DNA from 3 places in the Bacillus sp. OTU2372 genome. Region 2 is predicted to be linked to each of the others. Evidence: predicted binding sites of a transcription regulator. Region 2 holds the regulator's gene; each other region holds the start of a gene.
The links. The regulator LexA, encoded in region 2, represses DNA repair genes until DNA is damaged. The targets are predictions, from matches to a motif close to CGAACATATGTTCG.

Region 1 (10,872 bases), on a different contig from region 2:
TGCGGATTGTCCATTTTCTGATTTCAAGGATCAGCTTGCCTATCTTATTAAAAAAGACTTTAAAATCATCCCGGGCCTCTTACTGCCAATTGGGGATGCATTTTTACGCCTGCGCGACAAATATTCGATACGGCATGTTTCTCCGATTGCGGTCATCGAAAATATTAAACACCCCGTATTGTTTATCCATAGTAAAAAAGATGATTTTATTTTGCCTTCTATGTCAAAGGATTTATTTGAGCAAAAAAAGGGCCCAAAAATGCTTTATATTGCGGAAAATGGACGTCATGCCCAGTCTTTCAATGAAAATCGCGCTGATTATGAACGTGCGATTGATGAATTTTTGCAAAAATATGTGGACCATGCACTTCCAAGCTAAAATTTCTGATTATATTCTGGTTGCTTTTCCTTGTAATTCCATTTATTCTCATTGTTAAGACGAATTTTTATAAGGGGTGCTTAACATGTCAAAGGTCCAAATAAAGGTTAATGATAATGGTTCACTGAGAATTACCGGAGATGTGGAATTACTTGATGGCGAAGGCAATGTTTATTCTACTAAGCCATCCTTTTCTCTCTGCCGCTGTGGTTTGTCTAATAATAAACCATTCTGCGACGGCTCTCACAAAGGAAAGTTTGAATCACAAGTTAGAGTGAATAAGGAAGAATAGATAATTTGGGCGGCTTTCAGCTAAGCCGCTCTTTTTATATGTTACATATCAGTTAACCGAATATCAGCAATATCGGGAATCCGTATCTGGTGCACCTCTTCAAAACGGTCTACCACATGAAGCTTTTGCGTTAATTCATCCCAATAATGAATTTTACCAATTACCATTTCATAGTTTTGATTCCGATAATGAGTAATTGTAACAAACTGGTTAAACTCAATTGCTTCGGACAAGGTTTCGTTCATAAGCTCTAGCTGCTGCTCATCCATTTCCCTTTTCTGCTCGTATCGATCTTCTTTTACCCAATCCCTAAGTAATTTGACGTGTTCAGGAAGCATCATGGACGTCCATTTGATTTTTCCACGGTCACGAATCATAGGTATTTCCTTCTTTCATTACATTTTATGTCCCCCAACCAATGTCGCTCGATGTTTAGCGGTTCCGGCAGCCGTATAGGAAACAGCCCGGAGCAAAGAACCTGACCCAAAACGCCTGCGGATTGAATCAACCACATACCCAAGCTCCCGCCGCTTAGACGCCCCCATGTCAAACAAATCAAGCTGCAGTTCCCGGTCGTCGACAATATTTCCAATCGCGATTGAAATTTGCCTTACCGTTTTTCCACTATAATGTTCGTTAAATAATTCGAGGCAGACACGGTAAAGCTCCATTGTTACATTTGTTGGCTGTCCGATCGTTCGGGAACGATGAAAGCCGCCGCCAAATTCATCTTGACTATAGCCCACTCCTAGACTAATCGTTCTTCCCGCTTTTCGATGGGTACGTGCTCTTCTGGCGACCTCTTCACATATTTCTAACATGACGGCCTTAATCTCTTCTTCCTGTTTATAATCTCTTAACAAAATTTGACTCTTTCCAAAGCTGATTTGCCCTTCGATAATGGGTGCTCCTAAATCAGATAGGTCTACTCCCCAAGCATGATAATAAAGCTGGTTTCCCATAATCCCGAATTTCTTTTCCAGCTTTTTTAAATCATAACGGGCTAATTGGCCAACGGTGAAAATGCCCATGCTATTTAAAGTTTTTTCAACACGTCTGCCGATTCCCCACATTTCTCGAAGTGGTGACACGTTCCAAAGTTTTGTCTGAACATCCTCATATGTCCATTCCGCCACCCCTTTTTTCTTAGCATCAAGGTCAAGGCAAAGCTTTGCTAATAACATATTAGGTCCAATTCCAATGGCAGATGGCAGCTGGAATTCCCGCTCAATATCCTTTTTTATTTTTTTGGCAATGGTACAGGCATCGCCCCACAAATGAGCGGCACCATCCACTCTAATAAAGCTTTCATCAACACTATAGACGTGGATGGCTTCTTTTGGAACATAGCGGTTAAATACACGGGTAATTTCAGTTGAAATCCGTAAATAAGTGGCCATTTTTGGCTCGACAATTTTAATCTTGGGGTCATCTGGTATTTCAAACAGACGTGAACCCGTCTTAATGCCAAATTCCTTTTTTAAGCGAGGCGAAGCCGCAAGCACGATACTCCCTTGCCGCTTTTTCTCACCCACAACGGCTAAATAACAATTCAAAGGGTCAAGACCTTCCATAACAGCGGAACAGCTTGCATAAAAACTCTTCATGTCCACACATAAAATTTTATTTTTCGGCATTGCGCTGTAATCAATCATGACTTTTCCCTCACAATTTAAATATCGAACGTTTGTTCTTTAGTCTATTCATATTTTAAGCGAATATGCGTTCGTATTCAATGGAAATTTTTTGAGCGGTTTCCAATAGCGAAAAGCGTTATAATGAGGTGAGGTGTCGTTGATGGAGAAAAAATTAGTCGTCAAAATGATAAAAAATTGTTTTAAGCAATATTACGAAACGGATTCCAGCCCGATTAGCGAACAGGATATGGAGCTGTTAACAAAACGGATCCTTCAATTGAAAGAGGGAGAGCCCAAAGCGGATTTATATGAGGTTGTAAATGATGTGGTTTATGAATTTTTAACTAATTAAAATGAAGCCTCTTTAAAAAAGGGGCTTCAAATCATTTGTATATTAAGAAAGGATCTCACGGATATCCTCCTCGGTTAAAAGAGAAGTGTCCTTTTCGTCAGAAGAATGAATAATTTCTTCAATCAGGTGCCGCTTTTTATCCTGGAGTTCACTGATTTTTTCCTCGATTGTCCCACGAGTAACAAGTTTAATCACTTGGACAACATTTTTTTGACCAATGCGATGGGCCCGGTCGGCTGCTTGGTCCTCAACGGCAGGATTCCACCAAATATCATACAGGATGACGGTATCAGCTCCTGTCAAATTAAGGCCTGTCCCGCCGGCTTTCAATGAAATCAAGAAAAAGTCCCGTTCACCTTGGTTAAAGCGGCGGCAGATTTCTACTCTATCTTGAGAGGGAGTTTGACCATCCAGATAGAAAAAAGGCAGTCCCATCATGCTCAAATTTCGTCCGATTAATCCAAGCATTTTAGTAAACTGTGAAAAAATCAGGACCCTGCGCCCGGACATCCTGGACTCTTCCACAATTCTGAGCAGCATATCCAATTTTGCAGAGCTCCCTTTATAACCGTCAACAAACAGGCCTGGATGGCAGCAAATCTGCCGCAAACGGGTTAAACCAGCGAGAATTTTTATCCGATTTTTCCTAATCGTCTCCTTATCAAGATGCTTCAACGTATCCTCCCTTAATTTCGCCAAATAAGCTGCATATAGCTTCTTTTGGTCTGGAAGAAGCTCTGCCATTTCTAGGGATTCGAGCTTTTCAGGAAGCTCAGAAGCTACATCCTCTTTCATCCTCCGCAGCAAAAAGGGGCGCACTCTACGAGCGATCTTCTTCTTGGAAAGATGGCTAAATTCTCTTAATCCCTTAAATAATTCAGGAAAGACAACATGAAAAATAGACCACAATTCTTCTGGTGCATTCTCAACCGGTGTGCCGGTGAGAGCGAAGCGATAGTCAGACCTAAGTCTTTTTGCACTCCTTGCCGTTTGCGTGATCGGGTTTTTAAAGGCCTGTGCCTCATCAAAAAAGATGGTATGAAAGGATTGTTTCTCATACCATTGAATATCCCGCCGCAGCAGTGGATAGGAGGTGATGACTACATCCATTTCCATGGCCTCACCCTGAATCCTGTACCTTTCCCGCTGATTTCCGTCAACAACAATGGCTTGCAGTTCCGGAGCAAATTTCATTATTTCATTTAACCAGTTATAGGATAAAGAGGACGGACAAACGATTAGAACCGGCTGTTTTCGATTCCGAATAGAGATAAGCTCCGATAAAATAAACGTAATACTCTGCAGTGTTTTCCCAAGTCCCATATCATCCGCAAGAATTCCGCCAAAACCATAATGGGCAAGGGTCTTCATCCATCGATAACCGTGTTTTTGATAGTCACGCAGAATAGACTCCAAACTAACCGGCACCTCAAAGCTTAGATTGTTGGGATTTCTTAATGTCTCAAGAAACTGTTGAAAAGATTCCTCCAGCCTTAGCACCTTACTGTCATCCACCGAATCAAACAGCGAGAGTCCCTGCATAATGGAAACCTCAAAGATGTTTTCAATCTCATCCCTCTGGACAGGAAGTTCTTTTAAGAAACGCTGAATTTCTTCAAACTCTCTTGTCTCTAACGAGAGAAGACTGCCGCGCGGCAGACGGTAATATTTACGCTTTTCTTCTAATGCCATTAATACCTCTTTGATTTGCTGCTGAGAAATGCCATCGAGCTCGAATTTAAATTCCAGCCAATTTGTTCGTTCTTTTTTCAAGCTTACCCTGAGAGCTGGGGGGGCGGATCCTCTAAAGATTCGATTTCTTACTGCAGTCGTCGCATAAATTTGTACCTGCTTTTGCAGCTTTGGGACAACATGGTAAAGAAATTCATATTCTAATTCTTCATTGTGTAAAAAATAACCGCTGTCCGTTTTAACAAAGGAGCTTTCCTCCATTACTTCTAAAATTTGCTCTTCCTTTTCTTTATCCCTGATAATCCGAACGCCTGCAAAGACAGTGTTATCTTCCAAAGGATTAATCACGAGATTTTCATAATGAAACTCCAGCCCGGCCAGCAGACGATTTTTTACCCGATCTAAGTATAGTTTCGCTGTCAACGGCGTTTTCATAAACTTTCTAGCAAGGGCAGTTGATAACTGGACATGACCTAATCTTCTCAGACCTGGAACAACCTTTTCGAAAAAGGGCGCTATTTGCTCTTGGTGAATAAAAATTTGGTTCGTTCCTGAGATATCCAGCATCTTTTTAATCTCTTCCAAATGCTGACAATCCTCAGCATTTAAGTTAATTATTTTACCAGCAGACAATACGGAACCATAGGCATTTAAAACAACCATACGCGATAGCCCTTTTACCTTTAACCAATAGCCAGTGGTTTCAGCCTCCAAAAATTCAAACTGTAAGGGCGGCAATTCTTCTGTTATTTGTAAAGGATTAAAAGTAAACCCGTCATGTTCTAACTTTACGAGGGGCGCCCTCGTTAACAAATTTTGCAGCTGCTTCCAAGAAGACGGTGGAATCGGCAGCAGTTCTGCGTTGTTAAAAACGGAAGAATCTGCCCCATCATGGATTAGCTGAATGAGATGCTGAATAACCGAATCTGCCTCTGATTGAAAACAATGCAGGCTCGGATCATACAAAAACACGCTAGAAAGCTTGCATGACTGACCTGATTGGACTCCTTCAAGGAAACTCCTGATATGCTGTACTTTAGTCCGTTCAATAAACAGCTCAACTCCAAGTGAAGGATATCCCATATTATCGATGATAGGTTTAATAATAAACTCCAAATCAAGAACTGCTCTATTTTCAAAATGAAGCTGATGACCGCTCGGTCGTCTTTGTTTGCTTTGAAAAATATTCAGCATACCTTCAGCCAATTCCCCTTGGTTCACCTCAGCAGATCTAACCGGGCTGGTTCCTTTTATTTGAAAATCATGAATGGCTAACAAAACGGCGGCAATATGCTGACAATCCTTTTGAAAAGATGCGAGCTTAGGGCAACTGCATCTAGAAAGAAAATGCTCATCGTTTTCCTTTTCAATCACCACGTAAAAATTCTCTGTTCCGGAGACGGTTGCTTTATACCGCTCAGGTCCATATTGTTCAAACAATACTTTATTAGAGCGAAAAAATGCCTCCCCTCTTTTAAAGGAGACAGCCCCGCACAATTCTTTAATCATTTTTTGATTTATTTTAATACTCAAATCCCTGACTCCTTCCCGAAGACAGTTCAATCTATCTAAGAATTAATTCATTATACCATTTCTAAAAAAGAGAAATAAGAAAAGCGCAAGCGCCTTGGTCAGCCCCGATATAGGGCGACTTGTCGACTGGCCGGCGAAAGCAGGTCAAAGACTAGTCGCCCTTAATGCGTACAGAAAGCGATAGCTTTCTGTAGCCAAGCATAAGACGAGCCGGCCAAAAGGTTGCTTTTTAACCTTTTGGACGGATTGACCTAAATGTGGAGGCGACTGCCCTGGGACTCTAGGCTAAGACGGCCCCTGTAAGAAGGCTCTTTTTGCCTTCTTTAGGGGATGGCTTAGACTTGCGTCCCAAGGAGCCGCAACTGGATATGCTTATGACCTCGAGGGGCTAGGCGCTGGAGCTAGACAATTCTCAAAGTCAAAACTTTTATACTTTCTTATATCATGAAAAAGCTGCCTTCTTTTTCAAAAAGCAGCTTAATACAACTCTCTATTTAGAATTAAGCACTCGTTTTCCAATTCGCTCAAACAGCCGTGGGAATAGAACATAAACAACGCTTCCCATGTTCATCCAACGCGGTAGATTGATTTCCCTTGTTTTAGTCAGCATGCTATCAACTACTTTTTGAGCCACATAGCCAGGCTCCAGCATGAACTTCTGTACATTTTTCACGTAAGTGCCTTGTTTATCAGCAATATTAAAAAAGTTAGTCGCTATCGGTCCCGGATTTACCGATGTCACATGAACATTATAATCATCAAGCTCCATTCTTAGGGCATTTGTATAGCCGAGAACAGCATGCTTTGTAGCCGAATAAACACTCGACTTTGGCGTCGCCAGCTTTCCTGCCTGAGAGGCAATATTAATAATATGGCCAAAGCGGCGTTCCCTCATCTTCGGCAAGACCATGCTGGTACATGCCATTAAGCCAATGACATTAACATTAAACATCCCTTTCATTTCGTCCATCGTGGCTTCATGGGCTTCACGAAACACCCCAAATCCCGCATTATTAACGAGAATATCAATGTTACCTATTTGTTCAAAGATTTGTTCAAAGACCTCTTTAATTTGATCTGTATCTGATACATCAAGCTTGAACACATCCACTCGTATGTGATGGTGTTCCTCTAAGTTTACTTGAAGCTGCTCGAGTTTATCCACACTCCGTGCCAACAGAACAAGATTAGCGCCACTCTCAGCACAAAGCTTGGCAATTTCTGCGCCAATTCCGCCGGAAGCACCTGTAATGACAATATTTTTACCTTTCAATTGTTCCCTCACCATTTTAACACCTCATCAGAGTTACAGCCCTAACTACCTATACCCTTGCTTGATAGAAAACAGGCTTACTAGTACTACTAATAATTTCCTCGATAGATGATAAATAGTCAAGCTGGGCCACACTTTCCGATATCGTTAACATCAATTCACGCTGATAGACCGTTGGAAAAAGACGTTTACAGATTTCAAAGACTGTGAGCGGTTCTTCCTTTAGCCAGCTATACACTGTCATTGCACGTTCATGCTGCCGGGTGAGTCTCTTGTCAATTAGCTCGGCTAATTGAGTGACCTCCTCCCCATGACCTGTATAAACACATTGAATTGGGTAGGATAACAGTTTTTTCATAGAATCATTATGCTGGAGCTGCGGTTTCGGCCTTTCTGTTTCACCAGGCAGAGGGGGCTCTAGTAAGGGATTAGGTGAAATATGAGCTAAAATCAAATCACCAGCAATCAGGATTCCATCCTTTTCTCGAAAGAGCGCAATTTGACTTTGGGCATGGCCTGGTGTTTCTAAAATCCGCCATTCACTAAGTCCGATAGGATTCATTCCCTCGACTAAATGGCCTGTCAACGAGCGGTTACACGAATATTTAAAAGTATTACGCAGCTTAGATAGAAAAGGCAAAAATTCATCAGGTAAACCAAACTCTCTGTATGTTGCTTTAAAAAATTCTTCTTGTAATTGAAAAAAATCTTCGGTTGGATGGATCCATCGTTCATTTAGGGGGTGTCCGAATACCTCCAATGAATCAGAAAAAAATTCAAGCATCCCAACATGATCAGGATGATGATGGGTAAGAACAACTTGCTCAATATCCCTGGGGCTTAAATCTAATTCAGCAAGCTGCTCTTTAAAGGAATTCCAGCACTCATCTGTTTTTACTCCGGCATCCACAAGTGTTAAGCGCTCACCCTTTATCAAATAGACATTAACATCTCCCACTGGAAACGGCGTTGGCAATGTGATCTTCGCAATTCCATCTTTCCATTCTGTCATATAAATAAACTCCTTATTTTGGTTAAAAAATATATTTTAAAATAATGAACATTATGTGTCATTTAGTTTATTAATTAAATTTTAGCCATTTTTTTACTTAATGTCACTTTTAAAGAACCTTTATTGGAAAAAATGAAAAATTCTTATAATTAACCTTGACAAACAGGCTGTCTTCAAGCATAATCACTTCATTTCAATAGGAGGAGTAACAATGAAAAAGATTGCGATTATAGGTGCTGGATCCATGGCGGAAGCCCTCATCTCAGGCATCATTGAGAATGAACTAATTGATAAGAAACACATTTGGGTGACAAATCATGGCAATAAAAATAGATTGCAGCTCCTTGAGGAACGATATGGCATCTCTAGTACGTATGAGTTGAACACTCTTTTTGAAGGCGCAGATATCGTTATGCTTGCGATGAAGCCAAAGGATGCTGATAGCGCGGTTGACAAGATTCGCGAATATTTAACAGAGGACATGCTTATTGTTTCGGTTTTAGCAGGTGTATCAATGAGTACAATTGAAACACTAGCAAGAAAACCACTTTCAATAGCCCGGTCGATGCCTAACACATCGGCAGCAGTTGGAAAATCAGCTACTGCTATTGCCGTAAATGAACGGGTAACGAATGAGCAGTTAGAAACCATTAAGAGTCTTTTTGAAACGGTTGGTTTAGCAAAATTGGTTGAGGAAGAGCAGCTCGATGCTGTGACAGGATTGTCTGGAAGTGGTCCGGCCTATATTTATTATCTTATCGAAGCAATGGAAAATAGCGCAGATGAGATTGGCCTCGATAAGCAAATAGCCCAAGAACTAATCGTTCAAACTCTTATCGGTGCTGCTGAAATGGTGAAGAATTCCTCTAAATCACCTGAACAGCTGAGGCGCGAAGTGACAAGCCCTGGCGGAACAACTGAAGCGGGCATCCATGTTCTAGAGGAATACGGGGTACAGCAAGCATTTATTTCTTGTATAAAGGCTGCTACAGAGCAATCAAAAAAAATGGGAAAAGCATTAAGCTCGGAACTAAATGTAGGAAAATCCCTATAGAAAGGGGATTTTTTTAATATGAAAAGCACTAACCGAATTTTCGGTAGTGCTTTTTATTACTTAGACGGGATATTAAATTCTTTAAAATCCTCGGCAATGTCGGTCTCCGGAAAAACCTCTCGTGCTTCGCCAACAAGTTCGAGCCATGCCTGCCGGTCATACCTGGAGCTTATATGGGTGAGACACAATCGTTTGCAGTCAGCTTGAATAGCAATCTCTGCTGCCTGTCTTGTTGTCGAATGAAAATAGTCAAATGCAAGCTGCTCCTCCCCTTTTGCAAAGGTAGCTTCGTGTACTAAGAAATCAGCATCCTGAGCCAGCCACCGCGAATTTTCACAATAACGGGTGTCACCAAGGATGGTGACGATACGCCCCTTTTGGGAAGGTCCAAGAAACTTGTCCGGTTCAATGACCCTGCCGTCTTCGAGTGTGACCGTTTCACCATTTTTTATTTTTCTAAATATAGGTCCTGGCTGTACCCCCGCTTCCTTCAATTTGTCTGCAAGCAGTGTACCAGGTCTGTCCCTCTCAACAATCCGATAGCCGTAGGAAGGAATTCCGTGGTCTAACCGCCGTGCTTCCACTGTGAATTGCTCATCCTCGAAAATAATACCTTCGGAAATTTCAATTACAGATAATGGGTATTTCAAATACGTTTGACTTAAAGAAAGACTAATCTGAATATATTCTTTAATGCCTTTTGGTCCATAAACGGTAACTTCCGTTTCTCCACCTTGGAATGAGCGGCTAGATAATAACCCCGGAAGCCCATAGATATGATCGCCGTGAAGGTGGGTAATAAATATTTTTTCAATCCGCCGTGGTTTAATGGAGGTATGTAATATTTGGTGCTGTGTTGCTTCGCCAACATCAAATAGCCAGACCGCCCCCCGCTCTTCAAGTAATTTGAGGGCTATGGACGTAACATTTCGTAGTTTTGCCGGCATCCCAGCGCCTGTTCCTAAGAAAAATAAATCCAAATAAAAAGCTCCTCTCTTCTCCATTTTTCGTTATGAATAACTATATCACAAACTCTTTTTTTATGCTTACTTAGGACTAACTTCATTATCCGAAACAAAATATTTTGTTACATGCAATTCAATATATTTGCGAAACCTAAAAAAAACAGATAAATTATATAAAAGCAAAAAAATACATAACTAGGCTATGAGAAAAGAGGTTACAAAACGTGGAACAAAACATGACATCATTAATAATGATATTTGGAGCAACTGGAGATTTGGCCAAACGAAAATTATTCCCTTCACTTTACCGATTGTTTTCACGGAATAAGCTAGACAAATTTGCCGTGATTGGTGTTGCTAGAAGATCACTGTCCAATGACGAATTTCAGCAATCCGTTAGGGAATCGGTGATTTCGGCATTAGGGAACAAAGAGAACTTGGATGAGTTTGCTTCCCATTTTTACTACCAATCACATGATGTTGCAGACTCAAATTCATACGTATCATTAAAAAAGTTTGCAGATCAAATTGATGAGACTTATGACCTTGAGGGGAATCGAATCTTTTACTTGGCGATGGCTCCGGAATTCTTTGGTCCAATTGCCTTGCATTTAAAATCAGATGGGCTGACAGATGTAAAAGGTTATAAGCGCCTTGTGATCGAAAAACCATTTGGGCATGAC
Region 2 (10,872 bases):
GACAACACCCATGTAACGGTGTTCCTTCTAAATGGTTTTCAATTAAGAGGCCAAATTAAGGGCTTTGATAATTTTACCGTATTATTTGAATCAGAAGGTAAACAGCAATTGGTATTTAAGCATGCTATTTCCACTTTTGCACCACAGCGTAATGTCCAGCTTGAATTGGATAACCAATAAATTAGGATCAAAATGGAGCCCGTTATCTTGGGCTCTTTTTTTATTTTCTATAAATAAAAGAAATCTTCTTTAATGAATTCCAAGGATTGTGAATACACATAGAGGGAAGGATTATGCCTAACCTAAAACACTTCTGAGTAGCTTTAATCTTGCTACCTTATGTATACTGTCTGCAGATTGAGAGGTGATAGCTTTGGACCAACCATATCGTACGAAAAGTAACGGCCAAATAAGGGTGGTACTCAACTCGCATGAAAGAACAACGATAAGAAAAGAAGTACCCGATTTTCAAGTTGTTCCAAAGGTCATTCCCCCAGAGCATACTGCACTAAAAGAAATTGAAGAAGAGCTTGGGGCATTGGTTGGCATGGAAGAAATGAAGCGTATGATTAAAGAAATTTACGCTTGGATTTATGTTAACAAGAAGCGTGAGGAAATGGGGCTGAAGGCGAGAAAACAAGCCCTCCATATGATGTTTAAAGGGAATCCAGGAACAGGGAAAACCACTGTTGCTAGGTTAATTGGCAAGCTGTTTCAAAAGATGAATGTCCTCTCCAAAGGTCATTTAATTGAGGCGGAACGGGCGGATCTCGTTGGCGAGTATATTGGTCATACCGCTCAAAAAACGAGAGATTTAGTAAAGAAGGCTCAAGGAGGAATCCTATTTATCGATGAAGCCTATTCCTTAGGTCGTGGCGGGGAAAAGGATTTTGGCAAGGAAGCTATCGATACGCTCGTCAAACATATGGAGGATAAGCAGCATGAGTTTATTTTAATTCTTGCTGGGTATTCAAGGGAGATGGATCATTTTTTAACCCTAAATCCCGGACTTCATTCTCGTTTTCCCTTGGTCATTGATTTTCCGGATTATAATATCGAGCAGCTGATGGATATTGCAGGAAGGATGTTAAAAGAAAGAGAGTATACGTTTAGCCATGAAGCTGAAAAAAAATTAAGAGACCATTTGATTTGGGTAAAGGCTGTCTTAAATCCTAACACTTTTTCAAACGGCAGATACGTCCGCAACGTCATTGAAAAATCAGTCCGGGCACAGGCAATGAGGCTGTTAATGCTGAATAGTTATGACAAACATGAATTAATGACACTCAGGAGCAATGATTTAATATTTGAAGAGGATTAAATATTAAAGCGGAGGCGCCTTGTACAGGGGCGACAGGCATAAGTCGAGCTGGCGAGAAGGCTGCTCTTTAGCCTTCTTGACGGATTGGCTAGACCTAAGAGCCCCTAGGCGCTGCAGCTGGACGTAGAAAAATCGGCGGGGTCATCACCCGCCGATTTGTTTATGATTTTCGATTTTTTGGGAAACTCCAAGACTTCGAGAAGGCAGCTTCCAATCAAAGGTATAAGACAGTACACGTAAGCCAGTCACTAAAACAAATAGGGTATATAATTGCCAAGATTCTGTTGTAATCTCAAGACCAATCATAAAACCCGCCAGAATTGCCCAAACAGCATAAATTTCCGCTCTTAACACAATCGGTTTTCTACCGGCAAGCAGGTCGCGGATAATCCCCCCGCCAATCCCTGTTAATACGGCTGCAACAATGACAGCACTGAGGGGATGGTTCATTTTTTCGGCATACATGGCACCCTGAATCGCAAAGGCAGACAAGCCAATCGCGTCAAACAGATTTCCCCACTTTTGCCAATGTCTTAAAAGGTTGTTAGGGAATATAAACACAGCGGTAATTGACAACAAGGCAATTTGAAAAAATAAACCCTGTTCCCATAAGGCCGAGACTGGTACGCCGATGAGCAAGTTTCGGATCGCTCCGCCGCCAAACGCTGTAACGATTCCTAAAATATAAACCCCTAAAATATCATATTCCTCTTCCATTGCCACAATCGCACCGCTGACTGCAAAGGCAATGGTACCAATCATACTTAATACTTCCCATGTCATGTTGATTTCCCCTTTGTGTCACTTAAACACAATGATAATAGTAAAAAACAGTTCAATAACAAACAATAAAATTTTATCACGATGCAAGAAAATTACAACTACTTTTTAATTTCCAAAAGAGTATGGGGAAAATTAGAGATTACAAAGTTTTTTTGTTATGATGTGAATGAAGTACAGTTACGGAAGGAAGGATGCCTGTGGAACAAAAGGAAACGAAGGAAAAGGTCATTCTTGTTGGCTGTCAAACAAATGGTGATGAGGATCAGCGTTTTGACTATTCGATGGAAGAGTTAGGAGCATTAACCGAAACCGCCCAAGGGGAAGTCCTTGCTTCCTTGGTCCAAAAACGAGACCGCGTCCATCCTGCAACCTATATAGGTAAAGGCAAAGTGGAAGAGCTAAAAAGCCTCGTTGAGGAACTTGAAGCAGACATTGTCATCTTTAATGACGAACTTTCTCCAAGTCAAAAAAGAAATCTGGGCTCAGAAATCGATGTTCGAATTATTGATCGAACTCAACTCATTTTGGATATATTTGCCCAAAGAGCGCGCTCAAAAGAAGGAAAGCTGCAGGTTGAGCTGGCACAGCTGCAATACATACTTCCCCGTTTGGCTGGACAAGGAACAGCACTTTCAAGACTTGGTGCTGGGATTGGAACAAGAGGACCAGGGGAAACAAAACTAGAATCAGATCGAAGACATATCCGGCGCAGAATTGATGATATTAAGAGTCAGCTTTCCGTTATTGTTCAGCACCGTGACAGATACCGTGAACGAAGAAAGAAAAATAAAACCTTTCAAGTCGCCATTGTCGGTTATACAAATGCAGGTAAGTCGACCCTTTTTAATCGATTATCAGAGGCGGAGTCTTATGAGGAGAATCAATTGTTTGCCACACTTGATCCTATGACGCGCAAATTGATTTTACCAAGTGGTTTCTTAGCCTTAATTACCGATACGGTTGGATTTATTCAAGACCTGCCAACAACTCTGATAGCTGCATTTCGCTCTACGCTTGAGGAGGTAAAGGAAGCAGACCTGCTCCTCCATGTGGTCGATATGTCAAATCCGGACTATTACCAACATGAAAAAACGGTGAAAAAGTTGCTTGATGACCTAGAAGTAAAAGATATTCCGCAAATAACCGTGTATAATAAAAGAGATATTCAACATCCTGATTTTGTTCCAACAGCAGATACAACCACGATCTTCATTAGTGCATTTGATGAAAATGATCGCCATGCATTGAAGAGGAAAATGGAAAAAATCGTGATGGACATGATGGAGTCTTACGAAGTCCGAATTCCTTCGACTGAAGGTAAGCTGCTTTCACAATTGAAAAATGAGACCATCTTAAGAGAACTTGTTTTTGATGAGGAAGATCAATTATATCGGTGTAAAGGCTTTTCTCTTGCTGATCATCAAATCACCGGACAATTACAGAAATTCACAGTATAGATAGGAGTTACAACATGTTTCAACAGCTGCAAAATGGGGAAAAGCTTCATCCGCTGGTGCGAAAAGTAGAACAGCAAATTGCTGAGGTACATAAAGAATTTGACGAAATGATCGAAAACAACCAATTTCGCGTATTGAAAAGCTTTCAAAAACACCGTGTCAGTGATTCACACTTTATTCCATCGACCGGGTATGGCTATGATGATATTGGCAGAGATACATTGGAATTAGTGTATGCAGATGTCTTTGGCGGAGAAGCGGGGCTTGTCCGTCCACAGATCATCTCGGGTACACATGCCATTTCGATTGCCTTATTTGGTGTACTCAGACCAGGGGATGAACTGCTTTATATAACGGGTAAACCTTATGATACGCTAGAGGAAATTGTCGGGATTCGCGGCAATGGGGTTGGTTCGCTTAAGGAATTTCGAATTTCATACGATAGTGTTGCCTTAACAGATGAAGGGGCAATCAATTGGGATGAGGTTGCTGAAAAAATAAAACCAAATACAAAAATGATTGGGATCCAGCGCTCCAAAGGGTATGCAACTAGACCATCATTCACTGTAGCGGAAATCGGTCAAATGATTTCTTTTGTAAAAGAAATAAAGCCTGATCTTGTTGTATTTGTTGATAATTGCTACGGCGAATTCGTGGAAGAACAAGAACCTTGCCATGTTGGAGCAGATTTGATGGCGGGCTCTTTAATTAAAAATCCTGGCGGTGGACTTGCGAAAACAGGCGGTTACATCGTTGGGAAAAAACAATGGGTCGAGGCTTGCTCTTACAGAATGACCTCCCCGGGGATCGGGGCAGAGGCAGGTGCTTCCCTCTATAGTCTTCAAGAAATGTATCAAGGTTTCTTTCTCGCTCCACATGTTGTCGGTCAGGCATTAAAGGGAGCAGTCTATACCGCCGCTATGCTAGAACAATTGGGCATGAATTCTTCACCTAAATGGAACGCCAAAAGGACGGACCTCATTCAGTCTGTACAATTCGATGATCGAGATAAAATGGTTTCTTTCTGTCAGGCAATCCAATTTGCATCGCCTATTAATTCCTATGTCACGCCGCATCCAAGTTATATGCCTGGATATGAAGATGATGTTATAATGGCAGCAGGAACGTTTATTCAAGGTGCTAGTATCGAATTAACCGCAGACGGCCCGCTTCGACCACCATATGTCGCATATGTCCAGGGAGGTTTAACCTATGCTCACGTAAAAATGGCCATTTGTTTAGCAATTGACCATTTAATTGAAAAAGGATTAATTCGCCTTTAGTAGGACAAAGTAAATAATAGTAAAATACATATTGTTTATAAATTCTTTTAAAAATCGTGTAAGAAAATCTAACACAACATTGACATCTTTTCTTACACGAAATATAATAGCAATATGATTTACTATTAAGGGAGGAAAAATTTGGTGAGTGGAAAAGAAATTCGTCGTTCCATGCCATTGTTTCCTATCGGGACGGTCATGCAGTTAACCGAGTTAACTGCAAGGCAAATCCGCTATTATGAAGAACACCAATTGATTTCTCCAGCAAGAACCGAGGGAAACAGACGTCTATTCAGCCTAAATGATATTGATAGACTATTAGAAATCAAAGACTTAATTGACCAAGGTGTGAACATGGCTGGAATCAAGCAATTGTTCATGGTCAAGGAGCAACAGGAATCATCTAATATAATAGAGAAACAAACTGAAAAATCAAAACAGGATCTAACAGACGAACAACTAAGAAAGCTTCTTCGCAATGAATTAATGCATTCAGGCAGAAACAATCGATTTACATTACGCCAAGGCGATATGTCTCGATTTTTCCATTAAAGTTAAACATTCTTTTTATAATAGGGGGAATTAAAATGGCAAAGTATTCAAGAGAAGACATCCAACGGATGGCGAAAGAGGAGAATGTAAAATTTATTCGTCTTCAATTCACCGACATTCTTGGAACAATTAAAAATGTTGAAATTCCTATTAGCCAGTTGGAAAAAGCATTAGATAACAAAATGATGTTTGACGGTTCTTCAATTGAAGGATTTGTGCGTATCGAGGAATCTGATATGTTGCTATATCCAGACCTTAGCACATGGGTAATTTTCCCTTGGACTGCTGAAAAAGGAAAAGTAGCTCGTTTAATCTGTGATATCTATACTCCAGAAGGCAAGCCTTTTGAAGGTGACCCACGTAATAACTTAAGAAGAGTGTTAAAGGAAATGGAAGAGCTAGGATTCACTAACTTCAACCTTGGACCTGAGCCAGAATTCTTCTTATTTAAATTAGACCAAAAAGGTGAACCAACTTTAGAACTTAACGACCAAGGCGGTTATTTTGACTTAGCGCCAACAGACTTAGGTGAAAACTGCCGTCGTGATATCGTTCTTGAGCTAGAAGAAATGGGCTTTGAAATCGAAGCTTCTCATCACGAAGTAGCACCAGGACAACACGAAATCGACTTTAAATATGCGGATGCATTAACTGCATGTGACCAAATCCAGACTTTCAAGCTTGTTGTAAAAACAATTGCTCGTAAACACGGATTACACGCAACATTCATGCCAAAACCTTTATTCGGTGTAAATGGATCTGGTATGCACATGAACCTTTCATTATTCAAAAATGGCGAAAATGCATTCTATGAGCCAACTGGTAACCTAGAAATGAGTGATACAGCTCGTCAATTCATTGCTGGTATTCTAAAGCATGCTCCTGCCTTTACAGCGGTAACGAACCCAACTGTAAACTCTTATAAGCGTTTAGTGCCTGGCTATGAAGCACCTTGTTATGTAGCTTGGTCTGCTAGAAACCGTTCACCACTAATTCGTATTCCTGCATCTCGTGGCTTAAGCACACGTGTAGAAGTACGTAGTGTTGACCCAGCAGCAAATCCATATCTTGCAATGGCTGTTCTATTAAAAGCTGGTTTAGACGGTATTAAAAATAAATTAACTCCTCCAGCTCCAGTAGATCGTAACATCTATGTTATGAGCAAAGAAGAAAGAATCGAAGAAGGTATCATCGATCTTCCGGCAACTCTTGCACAAGCATTAGATCAATTAAGCCAAGATGAAGTAATTGTTGCTGGTTTAGGCGAGCACATCTTCGAACACTTCGTTGAAGCAAAAGAAATTGAGTGGGATATGTTCCGTACTGTTGTTCACCAATGGGAACGCGATCAATACCTGAGCACTTATTAAGAGATAAAAGAAGCCTTGGCGCTCTATGCGTCAAGGCTTTTTGGTGTATTGTGGTAGAGTAGGGTGGCCGGGAGTATGAAGGACAAAATGCGGTTGAGCAAGAGGGAAAGTGTCCTTCATCGGGAGCATGAACGACAATGAGTTTTTGAGCAAAAAAGAAAGTGTCCTTCAGCGGGTGTGTGAAGGACAAAACGCAGTCGTATAAGAAAAAATATCCTTCATCGGAAAAGTGTAGAATAATATCCGGATAAGTCTGACCCAAAAAAAGAGAGCTGGATCAGCTCTCTCAAATTAATGGATATGACGATAAACTCCAATAACTTTCCCTAAAATCGATACATTTCGTAAAATGATAGGATCCATTGCAGAGTTTTCCGGCTGCAGGCGGATGTAGTCTTTTTCCTTAAAGAATCTCTTACAAGTTGCTTCGTCATCCTCCGTCATTGCAACAACAATATCCCCATTGTTCGCAGTCTGCTGCTGCTTCACAATCACGTAGTCTCCGTCAAGTATTCCCGCCTCTATCATACTTTCACCCATGATTTCTAGCATAAACACCTGCTCGTCTGAGGGAGCCAAGCTTTCAGGAAGTGGGAAATATTCTTCGACATTCTCAATTGCTGTGATTGGCAATCCTGCTGTTACCTTCCCGACCACTGGAACGTTGACAACTTTATTTCTAGGAATCTGTGCGGCTTCATCCGCATCTAGTATTTCAATAGCTCTTGGTTTGGTAGGGTCTCTTCTAATTAGACCTTTACTCTCTAAGCGTGCTAGGTGACCGTGAACAGTAGAACTGGATGCAAGTCCAACCGCTTCGCCAATTTCCCTGACGGAAGGAGGATATCCCTTACTTCTAACTTCTTCCTTTATAAACTCCAGGATATCCTGCTGCCGCTTTGATATTTTTACCATGATAAAATGCACCTCGCCTGGTTAATGTTGTCTTTATTATAGCATGTCGTACCATACTATACAAACATAAGTTCGAGAAAATGGTTGACAACAAACAAATGTTCGGATTATAATGAAAACAAATCAAAAGGGAACATATATTCTTATAAGAGGTGCGAATCATGAAAAAATTATGGAAACAATACTCGTATGCTATTACTCTTATTATTTTAAGCTGCACTTTAGCTTTGGTATTATCATTTAAACATCACTCTGATGATCAATATTTAAAAGTAACCATTTCTGAAGGAGATACACTTTGGAAGATTTCTGATCAATTTGAAGGTCAGCATTCGCTATCAAACAAAGAGTTCGTAGGCTGGGTAAAAAAGCATAATGAAAATATTAAGGATCAAATCTATCCTGGTGAAGAAATTGTAATTCCTGTAAGCAAAAAGAATTCCGCCAATACAACAGAACTTGCGAGTGCGCCGAAGGAATAGAAAGGATAACTAATGAAAGCTATAATCTACTGCCGTGTCAGTACCAACAAACATACACAAGAAACATCCTTAATACGCCAGGAAGATGAATTAATCCAACTTGCGAACCAGTGTGGATTTGAAATCGACTCCATTATAAAAGAACAAGCTAGTGGTTATGATTTTGAAAGAGATGGAATACTAGAGGTATTAGAGAGGATAAAAGATCCGCAAGTTCAGGCCCTGTTAATTCAGGATGAAACACGGCTTGGAAGAGGTAATGCTAAAATTGCCCTTCTGCATTGTATAATAAAAGAAGGGATTCAACTTTACAGTATTTCACATAATGGTGAATTACAACTTTCAGAATCGGATTCCATGGTTTTAAAAATAGTCAGTATGGTAGAAGAGTATCAGCGTAAACTTCATAATGTAAAAATAAAAAGAGGCATGAAGCGTGCTGTTGAGCAAGGCTATAAACCAGAAAAAAACTTAAAGAACCTTGGACAATCCTCTGGCAGGGAAAAAATTGAAGTACCAATTGAACAGATTATCCGATTACGGGAAAATGAGCTGACATTTGCTGAAATTGCCGCCACACTAAGAGGCTTTGGGTATAACATTTCAAAAGCAACTGTTCATAGAAGATATCAAGAATATATAGAATCACAGAATCAGTAGCTCTTTATCTTGTCATGAAGGCTTTTTTTTAGTAAAATCAAGTGTCTTCATTTGATGAGAAAGGATGGGTGGGTATGCTTTCAAAAGAAAAAATGGCTCGCATTAATGAACTGGCAAGAAAGGCAAAATCGTCAGGATTAACAGAGTTAGAAGCAAAAGAGCAATCCAAATTAAGAAGTGAATACTTGGCTACTTTCCGAGCAAATATGCTCGATACATTAACGAATACAAAGTTTATTGATCCAGAAGGTAATGATGTCACACCTGAAAAATTAAAAGCTAGAAAGAATCGCCCTCTTCATTAACTATATATTAAGTTTAAAACCTTCGGTATTTTCTCACCTCGCCTAATAAAGGCGGGGTATTTTCATTTACTATTACATACATTATTATTCTTGTTAAAGTCAAAATAAAAATAAAGTGAAATTTTCAATCTTATTTTTGTTTATAAGTTGAATTAATAGACAATGCAAGATAATATAAAGGATGTATTTATTATCCGTGATCAAGAAAGGATGTAATTCATGTTTAATACTATTGATGATTTATCCGTAACATCGATTCGTACGCTTTCTATTGATGCTATTGAGAAAGCAAATTCTGGGCATCCAGGTATGCCAATGGGTGCTGCCCCAATGACATATACATTATGGACAAGATTCATGAACCAAAACCCTAAGAATCCTCATTGGTTCAACCGTGATCGTTTCGTCTTATCTGCAGGCCATGGTTCTGCATTGTTATATAGCATGCTCCACTTATCCGGCTATAATTTAAGCATGGAGGACATTAAACAATTCCGTCAGTGGGGTAGTAAGACACCTGGACACCCTGAGTACCGCCACACAGAAGGTGTAGAAGCAACAACTGGTCCGCTTGGGCAAGGGATTGCAATGGCTGTCGGTATGGCAATGGCAGAACGCCATGTTGCTAGTGTTTATAACAAAGATAAATACGAGATTGTGAACCATTTTACATATAGTGTTTGTGGTGATGGTGACCTCATGGAAGGTGTTTCTGCAGAAGCTGCATCGCTTGCAGGACATTTAAAATTAGGACGTTTAGTTGTTCTTTACGATTCCAATGATATTTCTCTTGATGGAGACTTAGACAAATCTTTCTCTGAAAGTGTAAAAGGGCGTTTCGAAGCTTACGGCTGGCAATACCTTCGTGTGGAAGATGGCAATAACCTTGAGGAAATCGCAAAAGCACTAGAAGAAGCAAGAAATGACTTAGACCGTCCAACTATGATTGAAGTTAGAACGATCATTGGATATGGTTCACCAAACCGTGCCGGTACTTCTGGTGTTCACGGTGCTCCGCTAGGTGCAAACGAGTTAAAGCTTACAAAAGAAGCATATAAATGGACATTTGAGGAAGATTTCCACGTTCCACAAGAAGTTTATGACAACTTCCAAAAACTCATTGTTGAAAACGGTGAGAAAAAGGAAAAAGAATGGAACGAAATGTTCTCACAGTATAAGAATGAGTATCCTGAATTAGCTGCTCAGCTTGAACAAGCATTAAATAATGAACTTCCTGAAGGCTGGGATAAAGATATCCCTGTTTACCAAGAAGGCAAGAGTTTAGCAAGTCGTGCCTCATCTGGTGAAGTCCTAAATGGCATCGCTAAAAACCTACCGATCTTCATTGGCGGTTCAGCAGACCTTGCAGGTTCCAATAAAACAATGATTAAAGGTACAACTGACTATATGCCGGGTGCCTATGAAGGCCGCAATTTCTGGTTCGGCGTTCGTGAATTTGCAATGGGTGCTGCACTGAATGGTATCGCCCTTCACGGCGGAGTAAAAATATTTGGCGGAACATTCTTTGTTTTCTCTGATTACCTTCGTCCAGCAATCCGTTTAGCAGCAATCATGGGATTACCTGTTACTTATGTATTTACACATGACAGTATCGCTGTTGGGGAAGATGGTCCAACACACGAACCTGTCGAACAGCTTGCAGCATTACGTGCAATGCCAGGTCTATCCATTATTCGTCCAGCAGACGGTAATGAAACAGCAGCAGCTTGGAAGCTTGCAGTTG
Region 3 (10,872 bases), on a different contig from region 2:
ATGGGATTTGGAATTTTAAACTTGATCCAGGAGTAGGGTTTCAAGAAAATTGGCATAATGCCAAATTGTCCGATACAAGAAGCATGGCTGTTCCCTCATCGTTTAATGATATTGGGGTCCATGCAAATATACGTGACCATGTTGGCTGGGTTTGGTATGAGCGAGAAATGACCATTCCGAATATACTTACCGCTGAACGGGTGGTTTTGCGATTTGGTTCTGCCACTCATTTTGCAAAAGTATATGTTAATGGGGAACTTGTAGTCGAGCATAAAGGTGGTTTCTTACCTTTTGAGGCGGAAATCAATCATTTTTTACAAAAAGGGAAAAATCGATTAACGGTTGCTGTCAATAATATTGTTGATGAGACTACCTTGCCGGTTGGCTTTGTAATGGAAAAGGAGATTCCCGGCATGGGCAAAGTAATCCGCAACCAGCCAAACTTTGACTTTTTTAACTATGCTGGTTTACACCGGCCCGTTAAAATTTATACCACACCAACAACTTATGTAAAGGATGTAACCATTGTAACGGAAATAGATGGACTGGTTCATTATTGTGTTGATATGACTGGTTCCACACAAGTAAAAGTGAAGGTGATAAATGAATCTGGTGATGTCGTGGGTGAGGCAAAAGGAGCTAAAGGGGAAATCAGCATTCCCAATGTTAGGCTGTGGGAGCCATTAAATGCCTACTTGTACACTCTCCGTGTAGAGTTGGAAATGGGTAGGAAAACCGTTGATGTGTATGAACACCCATTTGGTGTCAGAACGGTAGAGATAAAAGAAGGGAAGTTCCTGATTAATAATAAACCATTTTATTTTAAAGGCTTTGGTAAACATGAAGATACACCCATCCATGGAAGAGGTTTTGATGAAGCCGCAAATCTACTGGACTTCAACCTAATGAAATGGATCGGGGCTAACTCGTTCCGTACGGCCCATTACCCGTATTCCGAAGAAATCATGCGTCTTGCTGACCGTGAAGGATTTGTCGTCATTGATGAAGTACCAGCCGTCGGTTTGCACTTGAATATGATGGTCATGTATAACGGAGGGAATCTTCGAAATACTTGGAAGGAGCTCAAAACATTCGAGCATCATCAACAGGTTATTAAGGAATTAATTGAACGTGATAAAAACCATCCGTCAGTCGTTATGTGGAATATAGCAAATGAACCTGCTTCAGAGGAAGAGGGAGCATATGAATACTTTAAGCCGCTAGTAGAACTGGCAAAAGAACTTGACCCGCATAAACGACCTGTTACTCTTGTCACTCAAATTGAATCTTCACCAGAAAAAGACCAAGTTGCGGAACTTCTTGATATCCTTACCTTTAATCGATATTACGGCTGGTATGTTGATGGCGGTAATTTCGCTTCAGCAAAAGAAAAACTTCGTGCAGAATTTAATGGCTGGCTTAAACGATGCCCGAACAAACCGTTTATGATGACTGAATACGGTGCCGATACGGTTGCAGGATTGCACGATGTAGAGCCAGTTATGTTTACGGAAGAATATCAAGTAGAGTTCTATCGGGCCAATCATGAAGTGTTTGATGAATATAACCAATTTGTTGGCGAGCAAGTGTGGAACTTCGCAGATTTTGCGACCAGTCAAGGGATTATCCGTGTTCAGGGAAATAAAAAAGGGATCTTTACCCGTGAACGTAAACCAAAGTATGTCGCCCATGAACTCCGCAAACGCTGGACAGCGATTCCAGATTTCAACTATAAGGGATCATTCTAAAAGATTTTGGTAGAAAGGTGATTATTATGTATTTAGTCATTGATATAGGGGGCACTTTTGTTAAGTATGCCCTAATGGATGCAGCTGCGAATATTGTAAGCAAAGGTAAGCAGCCAATTCCAAGAACAAATTTAACTGATTTTGAAAGTGTGATTTTTTCGATTATTGATGAGCATTTATTAAATGATATAAAGGGGATTGCGATCAGTTGTCCAGGTACCATTGATGTAGATACAGGGATGATTTATAATGGCGGTTCATTCCCATTTTTACATGAAGTCAATCTAAAAAATAAAATTGAAAAGAAATACGATATCGATGTGTTTATAGAAAATGATGCAAAGTGTGCGGCTTTAGCGGAATTGTGGCTTGGAAGTGTAAAGGATGCTAAGAATTCGGTGGTGCTCGTACTTGGAAGTGGAGTAGGAGGAGGAATCATAATTGATGGAAAACTTCATCGAGGAGTCCATCTTTCTGCTGGAGAGGTAAGTTATATCAATAATTTAATTAATCCACAAACAAAAGAAGTCGAATATTTTGGTTTGGTTTGTTCTGCTGTTGAAATGGTACGAAAGATTGCAGAGATAAAGAAACTTGAAGATACAACAGATGGAAAACAGGTATTTAAATATATAGTGGACAACGATGACGAAGCGAACGCCATCTTTAATAAATATTGCCTTTACTTAGCAGCGCAAATATTAAACCTTAGCTACATTTTAGATCCGGAAATTTTTGCAATTGGTGGAGGAATTAGTGTTCAGCCCATTTTAATTGAAAGAATTCAATGGACTATAGATGAAATCAAAAAGGCCAACCCGATGCATACTGCAAATCCTATTGTTGTTGCTTGTAAGTTTCATAATGATGCCAACCTTTATGGGGCACTCTATCATTTCTTTGTCAGTAAAGAATACTCATTTTCTTTATGCAGTTTGAATTAAATATACAAGAAAGAAATAGTCTGTATAGACTACCTAATAGACAGACTGTGAAGCATCTTTTGCTATAGTCAGAGTAGGGGAAGGATTACTTGAAAAGAATAAAACCTTTTATCCTATTAAAATAGGGGACCGTATTACTTCCTTCTTCCTTTGAATTTTGGGAATTAAGCTATAGGGTAATGCGGAATTCATAATTTCCCATTTATAAAAAAAATCATTGTATATTTTATGACGGCTGAATATTAATCTCTGATTTTATCTAATTTGTAACTAGGTCTTGTGGTTGACTAATCATAGGAAAAAAGATGCCAGTAACCCTTCAGAAACAGCAAGGTGCCTGGCATCTAAAATGATCAAATTATTCCCATGGTTTTCAATTACATTGAGGCTCATTCCTACCATGGATGGGCTTTTTCTATTACGCAAAAAAGGATGGGATAAATGGGAGGGGATTCAAATTAGTATTGGTAATCTATGTCATGCATGTGATGCTTTTCTTTTCATAACACATTGAAATAACTTGAAAAAGTAATTCTGCCCCTTGTTTATGCAAAGGAATATAGCCTAATTCGTCCAGAATTAGAAGGTCAAGCTTTTCAATCTTTTTAAATAGCTTATTCAGATTGCCTTTTTCATTGGCTTCTAATAATTGATTGACTAATGATGCCACGGTATAAAATTTAATAGGCTTGCCATACTTATGTATGGCATTTAGCCCAATGAGCGTTGCTAAAAATGTCTTTCCGGTACCAACTCCACCATAAAAAATCAGATTCTCTTGCTGTTCCATAAGGGTGGCGTTCAGTAAGTATTCTTTATTCAATCCTTTAGTGAGAACGAAATCTTTCCAATCAAAAGGGTTTTCACTGACTTTAGGTAAACAAGCTTGAGTAAGCATTGAATTTATCTTTCTTTCTTCACGTTGCTGGATTTCCCTTTCGAAAAGCTGAAGTAGATATTCCTCATGTGATTCTGCTTTTATCTCATCATAATGTTCTCTTACCCAGCTTAACTTCAAGCGTTTGGCATACTCTTGGATTTGCGTATTCAATTTAACTCAGCTCCTTTCAGAAGCTGGTCATATTGTTCTAAACCTCTTGCTGCTTCCGGCATTCTCGGCAATGATTGTTTAGGGCTTATGTCAGAACGTATCCCTCGGCCGTTAATAAGATGGTAAAATACCTGATTAATTGATTCGACTGAAGGATGACCATGCTCTGAGGCGATGGTTAAAGCTTCTGTGATTCTACTAAAATCATGGTCTTTCAATACCTTTGCTAGGAATCTCAAAGCCTCTGACTTCTCAGAAGCCGTACATGCATTCAAATAATACTGCCATTCATCTGGGGGCTGTTCATAAAAACTCGTATATTTAAGTGCCATAGGGCGTTTGGCCATCAAATTTAAGTATGGCTGCCATTTTATTGACTTCCTATATTGTCCATATAATCTTGGATGGCTTACTACTAATTCGTGTTCCTCCGTTAAGATTTCTATGGTATTGAATGAGATTCTTATTAAGACCTTATTTAATGCATACCTTGGTGAAGTAGAGTAAAAGTTCTTCTCCACCTTTATGTATCCATACTTATCTGCCTTCACCGTCTCGTATCTTACACATTGGTATTCCTTACTTGGTAATACCAAAAATGTATTCAGATCCTCTTTAAATAAGTCTGAGATTAATTCTTCCTTTTCATAGTGTTTTCGTTCACGATCTTTCTCAGCTTTCTCCCATAAAGTCTGATTTAGTTCATCTAAATCCAAGACGTGTAGACCTGGAAGCAAGTAGTTATTTCTGACTTATTTCACCATCGCTTCTACGTGGCCCTTCTCATTACCGCTATTTGGATTACAGAATTCACACTCAAATCCGTAATGAAGAACGAAGTTCTGGAACTCCTCCGTTAACTGCCGTTCCCCATTTGGCAATACTTTCCTTACGGCAGCCGTGATGAAAAATACGCTTCATACCTTCTAGAAAGCACTCTTTGTTTTGAGAAGGGAATACCTGAAAATAAAAGGCATTGCTATTAGGGTAAGACATAACTAAATAAGGTAAAGTAATTTGTTCCCCTTGATATTTAAATGGCGCTTCTCCAAAATCTACTTGTGCTGAGCCTGGTTTGTTTTCTAATGGTAAAGCTGCTTTATCCGATTCATTTAACAATTCTTTTTTACGTTGTGTTACATAGTTTCGTACCGTCCGATCAGAACCTTTAAAACTGAACTCTTCCTTTAATTGTTCCCATATTCTTTTTGCTGTTCTACGAAACTTCTTTTTCTGTTTAAAATCCTCCATTAACCATTCATCCACAATGTGTTTTACTGAATCCATTACTGGAGATGGTCTATATTGTTTTGGTTTACCTTCTGGACTAAAATCTTCCTGTTCGGCATACTTTTTAACTGTTCTATAATCTCTATTTAATCTTTTTCCGATCTCTGAATAACTATCACCTTTGCTGTTTGCTTCATGTCTGATATAATTAATCTCGGCCACTGCCAACATCTCCTTAATACCTCCTGCACTGCTTTGTCCCAACAGGAAGTGTATGTGTATTTTGGAATGTTGACAAGTGGTTTTTTTAATTTGTGCAGTGCCTACGGCACTGTACAAATTAAATGCCATAACCTACATTTTTATGATGCCATAAACAATATACTAAAGAGTTCTGAGTGGTTAGGAAAATAATGGTTTTAACTTTCGGTTAAAAATTCTTTACTGAACGTTCTTAAATTGATATACTCAGTACAAGTTAGAGCTAACAGTTCCTTATCCAAATAAGAATGATCATTCTTAAATTACCTAAAGAGTTTATTGAGGGGGAATGGAATAGTATAAAATTGTTGCACTCTAAGTGTATAAAATAATTCTAGAGCAATAAAAGTAAAGCTACTATTATGATGCAATTCATTTTTCGAAAGGTGTGTATATAGATGAACAACATAGATAAAAAACAAGAAATTCTAAAGGCATATCAATTTCGTTATGCTACAAAAGAATTCGATCCGACAAAACGGATTTCCGATGAAGATTTTGAATTCATTTTAGAAACTGGCCGCTTATCTCCAAGTTCAATCGGGTCTGAGCCGTGGAAATTTTTAGTGGTCGAAAATGAGGAATTGAAACAAAAATTAAAAGCCGTTTCTTGGGGTGCACAAAGACAGCTGCCATCAGCAAGCCATTTCGTCATCCTTCTTGCTCGTACAGATGTGCGCTACGACTCTGACTATATTTTAGACATTTATAAAAATGTCCAACAAATGCCGGAAGACGTTTTAGAACAAATGATTCATGGACTGAAAACGTTCCAAGAGGATTTCCATCTATTGGAAAACGAGCGTTACTTATTTGACTGGGCAAGTAAACAAACGTATATCCCCCTCGGTAATATGATGACAGCTGCAGCTCAAATCGGAATTGATTCCTGCCCAATTGAAGGTTTCAACTACAATCAGGTGCATGACATTTTGAAAAATGAAGGATTGCTTGAAGATGGCAAGTTTGATGTCTCCGTTATGGTGGCATTCGGCTATAGAATTCATGAGCCAAAACGTGAAAAAACAAGAAGAAGCCTCGACCAAGTGGTTCAATGGGTAAGGTAAATAGGTAAGGTAAATAGGATGGTTGACTAACCATCCTATGACAGAGCATCTCTGATTAATTACAATATTTCTATAAATACTAAAATAAGAATTGCTGAAAGGAGGATTTTAGCGGTGAATGATGATATTGCAGTAAAAGCTATAAGGCACTAGGTGAATCGACTCGTTTACAAATCGTAAAATTACTTGCTCAACAATCAGAGTTAGCTTGCCTGGAAATGGCAAATCAATTAAAAGTCCCAGCCAATTCAACATTGACGCATCATTTAAAACCATTACTCGAATGCGGATTATTAGCAGTTCGTAGAGAGGGAACCTTCAGATATTACAGTTTACAACGAGAAGTCCTTGCACAATACGCTCCGGCTTTGTTTTAAATTTCAAAGCGGAATAATTTTAATTTAAATTTCAGTATTTATAGAAATAACGAATAAAAGAAATGAACGGAGGAAAAATGTATGGGTAAAATTAGCAAAGAAACAAATTCTTGGGGAAATTTAAAAAATGGTTTAGAAAGTAAATTGTTTGAACCGATAAAAATCGGAGCTTGGAATTTACGCTCTCGTATCGCAATGGCACCATTAACAAGAACCTTTGCAGACGATCAAACGGGGGTAGTAGGAGAGGATATTGTTGAATATTACCGAAAACGTGCTGCCGATGGAGTTGGTTTAATCATTTCAGAAGGAACGATCATTAGTCCTCGTGGAAAAGGCTATCCTGGAATTCCAGGCATTTATTCAGATGAACAAATAAAGGGATGGAAAAAAGTTACTGATGCTGTGCATAAAGAGGGAGGAACAATAATCGCTCAAATATGGCATGTTGGTCGTTTATCTCATAACGATCTTGCTGGAAATCTGCCTCCTCAAGCACCATCAGCTATTCCCGCTGAAGGCCTTGTCTCTCGTTTCCGTAAGCCATATGATGTTCCTGAAGAAATGACAATTGAAGATATTAATGAAGTAATCAATCAATTTGCGCAAGCTGCGAAAAATGCAATAGCAGCAGGTTTTGACGGTGTGGAAATTAACGGTGCCCACGGATACTTAATTGACCAATTTAATTCAGATATAACAAATCATCGTACAGACGAATATGGTGGTGACCTTGCTCAAAGATTAACGTTCATGAAGGAAGTAATTAAAGCAGTTATCGACGCAATCGGTACAGAACGAACAATGATCCGATTCTCTGCTCATAAAACAGATATACCAAATTACATGTGGGAAGATCCAGAAATGGCTATTCGTACATTTGTTGAGGCATTTAAGGAAGCGGGTGCAACAATGGTTCACCCATCTATTATGCAATTTGATCGAGTGCTTGCAAATGGAAAAACGATGCATCAATTAGTCCGAAAATACTGGGACGGTGTCATTATTGGGGTAGGTACATTAAATCCAGAAATGGCGAATCAGGCGATTGAAGAAGGAATAATTGATGTCGCTGCTTTCGGACGTCCATTAATTTCTAATCCTGATTTTATTCATCGTTTAAAAAATGGTAAAGAATTGGAAGAATACGATAGTAAGAAGCATCTTAGTACATTAATTTAAAGCACTAGAATAGAATGAAGCTTATATAGATTCTTTCATTTTGTATATTATTTCAGTTTTTATAGAAATATAGAAATTAATAGTGATATTGAGGAGAAAATTTCACATGTCAAATACAGCAAAGATTTATATTTTAGCATTGATAAGTTTTTTAGTTGGTACTTCACAATACATCATCTCAGGTATTTTGGATAAAATGGCAGATGCTCTAGGAGTGTCAATTGGAGCGGCTGGTCAATTAATTACAGTCTTTTCATTAGCCTATGCAATCGGTACACCTATATTAATGGTATTAACGTCTAAAATGGAAAGACGTAAATTACTGATCTATACGTTATTTGTTTTTATTGTAGGAAATTTACTTTCAGTGATTGTACCAGGGTATGGATTATTTATGATTGCTCGCATTATTATGGCTTTAAGTACAGGTGTAGCAGTCGTTACAGTTTTAAGTATCGCAGCAAAGATTGCCCCTGCTAATAAAAAGGCAAGTTCAATTGCAACAGTTGTCATGGGATTTACCGCATCATTAATCATTGGCGTTCCTATTGGACGTTTTATTACATCTACGTATGGCTGGAAATTTGTATTTATCGGTATCGCATTATTAGTTTTATTTGTCATTTTTATTGTTATAAATACAATACCAAAAATGAATGGTGATGCTTCAATCCCTTTAACGAGACAAATTGCTATGTTCAAAAAACCAAAAATTGCTTTAGCATTATCAATCACCTTCTTTTTAATGACAGGGTACGCGATTATTTTTACTTATTTATCTCCATTCCTTGTAAATACTGTAGGTATGAGTGATCATCTTTTAAGCATTACTTTTCTTGTTCTTGGAGTTGCAAGCTTATTTGGTTCTAAACTAGGTGGCTTAAGTGCAGATAAAAAAGGCGTAATTTTCACATTAAAAAGAGGGTTGCTTGTAAACGTAACATCTTTAGTCGTGCTTTCATTCATATCACATTCAAATATTGCAGTATTTATTATATTGACAGTCTGGTCATTTGCAGCCTGGTCATCAGGTGCAACTCAGCAATATAATTTAGCAACGATATCACCTGAATCCTCAGATGTGTTGCTAGGTCTAAACCAATCCATGATGCAATTAGGTTTTGCTTTTGGTGCAGGTTTAGGTGGAGTAATTGTGGGGCAAATATCATTATCTTCAATTACATGGTTCAGTGCGTTAAGTGTTGTGTTTGCAAGTATTACAACATTTGGATTTTCACGTTTCTTAAATAATAAAAAGGTAGTCAATCAAGATTTTACGGCACAAGAGCGAGCTTGATTAAATTGGGAGTCTTAAATCGTTATCTTTGCATTTTGTTTACACAATTTTGCTAGTCAATCGTTTAGCCTTTTTATATAGGGTTAATAGTCTTTTAGACAAGTTATAAAAAAATAAGCGGTCCATTTTATATTAATAGATACGAAATATACTATAATGACTTTGATTATTTTAGAAAAAAATTATTTGTTTCTAATCCTAAAATACCCCATGAATTTAAGTGTTTTATTATAGGATAGTATTCCTTATTTAATTTAAAGAACTCTTGTTCAACCAACGGGTGCATTACTTGAATAATTAACTTAGGACCTAAAGGTCCTTTTTATTTTTACTTCCAAACGAAACATTTGTTCGTTTATAATGATAACGAGGTGAGCTTTATGGCAATACGAGATCGAGGTAAAAAGAAATGGCAGTTTGCGTTTGGGATGCCGGAGATAATTAAGGCACACAGGGATCTTTGGATCGACCAGAACCGAATTATAAAGCCAATCATTGATGAATACGAGAAGGAGGAGTTCGACCTACGTATTTGTTATGGAATGGAGTTTAACCTGTCGGTAAAGATAATGATATGGTCTAACGGCTTTACATCCGAACTAACCGGTCGCATTCATTACGTAGATCCCATATCGCATCAACTAAGAATTGAACTGCTGGAAGGTGAATTTCGGCAGATTGATTTCGAGGATGTTATAGAAGTATCAGTCATGGACTAAATTTGGCAAACTGGGGTTTAGCTGAAGAGGGAGTTTAGTTGGTTGCCGGGGCGTTTACTTATGGCTTGATATATTACTCACAAAAATTAGGAATGCATCTTTAGTACGATTGAAAAAAACCCCATTTATTATTAATAATTACTTTGGAAAAAAGTCATTTTCAGATGGTTTAGCAAAGGATAACGACTGATTAGGGGATAAACTTATGACAAAAAAAACGATATTACAAAAAGGTATTTCGACAGTTACAGGTGGGAATGAAAAGTATTATGAACTCGTAAATCAAAAGCTTTTCGAATCCTTACAGAAACAGTACAAGTATGATGAAGAAGGTAAAATTGAGGATCTAATAAAAATGGTCCATAATAAATGTTTAGGTTCACCCCTTAATAAATTAGGTTTAGATCCAGATGAATTAAAAAGAGTTATAGACTACATGTACGAGCATATAGGAGCATTCAGAATAGAATTACTCTCACTAAAAATTTTAAATATCGAACTACTGGATGAAAATAAATTCAAAAAAGTAAGATAACAAAGTAAAAAATCCAGGGGAAAATCGTGGTTTTTTCGTTCATCTTGCTGGTGAGCTGCCCTTTACACGTTCGGCAAATTTAGCTGGGTTTCTTATGTATAAAAAAGGTCATGTACTGAAGTTATTAATGGTTAATGGGAACGGAGATCTCTTTCGAAAGGAAGAGGTCTTTTTTTTGTGTTTAACACGCTTAGAATCCTGATTAATGAAATTGTTCTAATTTACTTATATAACGACTTTAATTAAAAAAGAAACCTTTTAGGGGTACGGAACACTTTTTTGATTAAGCAACATGCGGGCTCAAGCATGCCCAAATAGCCTTTAAGGTTATTTGTTAATTGATGTGTTTAAAAAGGTATGTCACTATAAACAATTGTACTTTTCCTTGTTTTACGTATTTAGATGGATAACTTTCGTATGTTCCAAAAGGTACACCTTTCGGGATAGTTACATACCCCCTA

Region 1: the regulator LexA is predicted to act here: its motif matches at 2,387-2,400, upstream of AAHB15_RS19475 (Y-family DNA polymerase).
Region 3: the regulator LexA is predicted to act here: its motif matches at 9,498-9,511, upstream of AAHB15_RS21545 (YolD-like family protein).

What each region holds. Positions count from the first base shown of each region.
Region 1 is NZ_JASATK010000014.1:684-11,555, forward strand. It holds gene AAHB15_RS19460 (alpha/beta hydrolase) at 1-379, shown strand, start outside; gene AAHB15_RS19465 (CDGSH iron-sulfur domain-containing protein) at 465-671, shown strand; gene AAHB15_RS19470 (YolD-like family protein) at 713-1,048, opposite strand; gene AAHB15_RS19475 (Y-family DNA polymerase) at 1,067-2,326, opposite strand; gene AAHB15_RS19480 (YqzH family protein) at 2,469-2,660, shown strand; gene AAHB15_RS19485 (DEAD/DEAH box helicase) at 2,703-5,885, opposite strand; gene AAHB15_RS19490 (SDR family NAD(P)-dependent oxidoreductase) at 6,376-7,173, opposite strand; gene AAHB15_RS19495 (MBL fold metallo-hydrolase) at 7,208-8,170, opposite strand; gene proC (pyrroline-5-carboxylate reductase) at 8,382-9,224, shown strand; gene rnz (ribonuclease Z) at 9,281-10,204, opposite strand; gene zwf (glucose-6-phosphate dehydrogenase) at 10,441-10,872, shown strand, end outside.
Region 2 is NZ_JASATK010000001.1:720,267-731,138, forward strand. It holds gene hfq (RNA chaperone Hfq) at 1-180, shown strand, start outside; gene spoVK (stage V sporulation protein K) at 374-1,321, shown strand; gene AAHB15_RS03480 (trimeric intracellular cation channel family protein) at 1,466-2,104, opposite strand; gene hflX (GTPase HflX) at 2,296-3,561, shown strand; gene AAHB15_RS03490 (methionine gamma-lyase family protein) at 3,576-4,844, shown strand; gene AAHB15_RS03495 (MerR family transcriptional regulator) at 4,989-5,396, shown strand; gene glnA (type I glutamate--ammonia ligase) at 5,432-6,766, shown strand; gene lexA (transcriptional repressor LexA) at 7,058-7,681, opposite strand; gene yneA (cell division suppressor protein YneA) at 7,843-8,163, shown strand; gene AAHB15_RS03515 (YneB family resolvase-like protein) at 8,176-8,823, shown strand; gene AAHB15_RS03520 (DUF896 domain-containing protein) at 8,898-9,128, shown strand; gene tkt (transketolase) at 9,348-10,872, shown strand, end outside.
Region 3 is NZ_JASATK010000017.1:48,024-58,895, reverse strand. It holds gene uidA (beta-glucuronidase) at 1-1,748, shown strand, start outside; gene AAHB15_RS21580 (ROK family protein) at 1,775-2,692, shown strand; partial or broken gene AAHB15_RS21575 (ATP-binding protein) at 3,168-3,743, opposite strand; partial or broken gene istA (IS21 family transposase) at 3,740-5,204, opposite strand; gene AAHB15_RS21565 (NAD(P)H-dependent oxidoreductase) at 5,633-6,301, shown strand; gene AAHB15_RS21560 (ArsR/SmtB family transcription factor) at 6,475-6,678, shown strand; gene AAHB15_RS21555 (alkene reductase) at 6,760-7,860, shown strand; gene AAHB15_RS21550 (MFS transporter) at 7,967-9,157, shown strand; gene AAHB15_RS21545 (YolD-like family protein) at 9,538-9,876, shown strand; gene AAHB15_RS21540 (hypothetical protein) at 10,082-10,411, shown strand.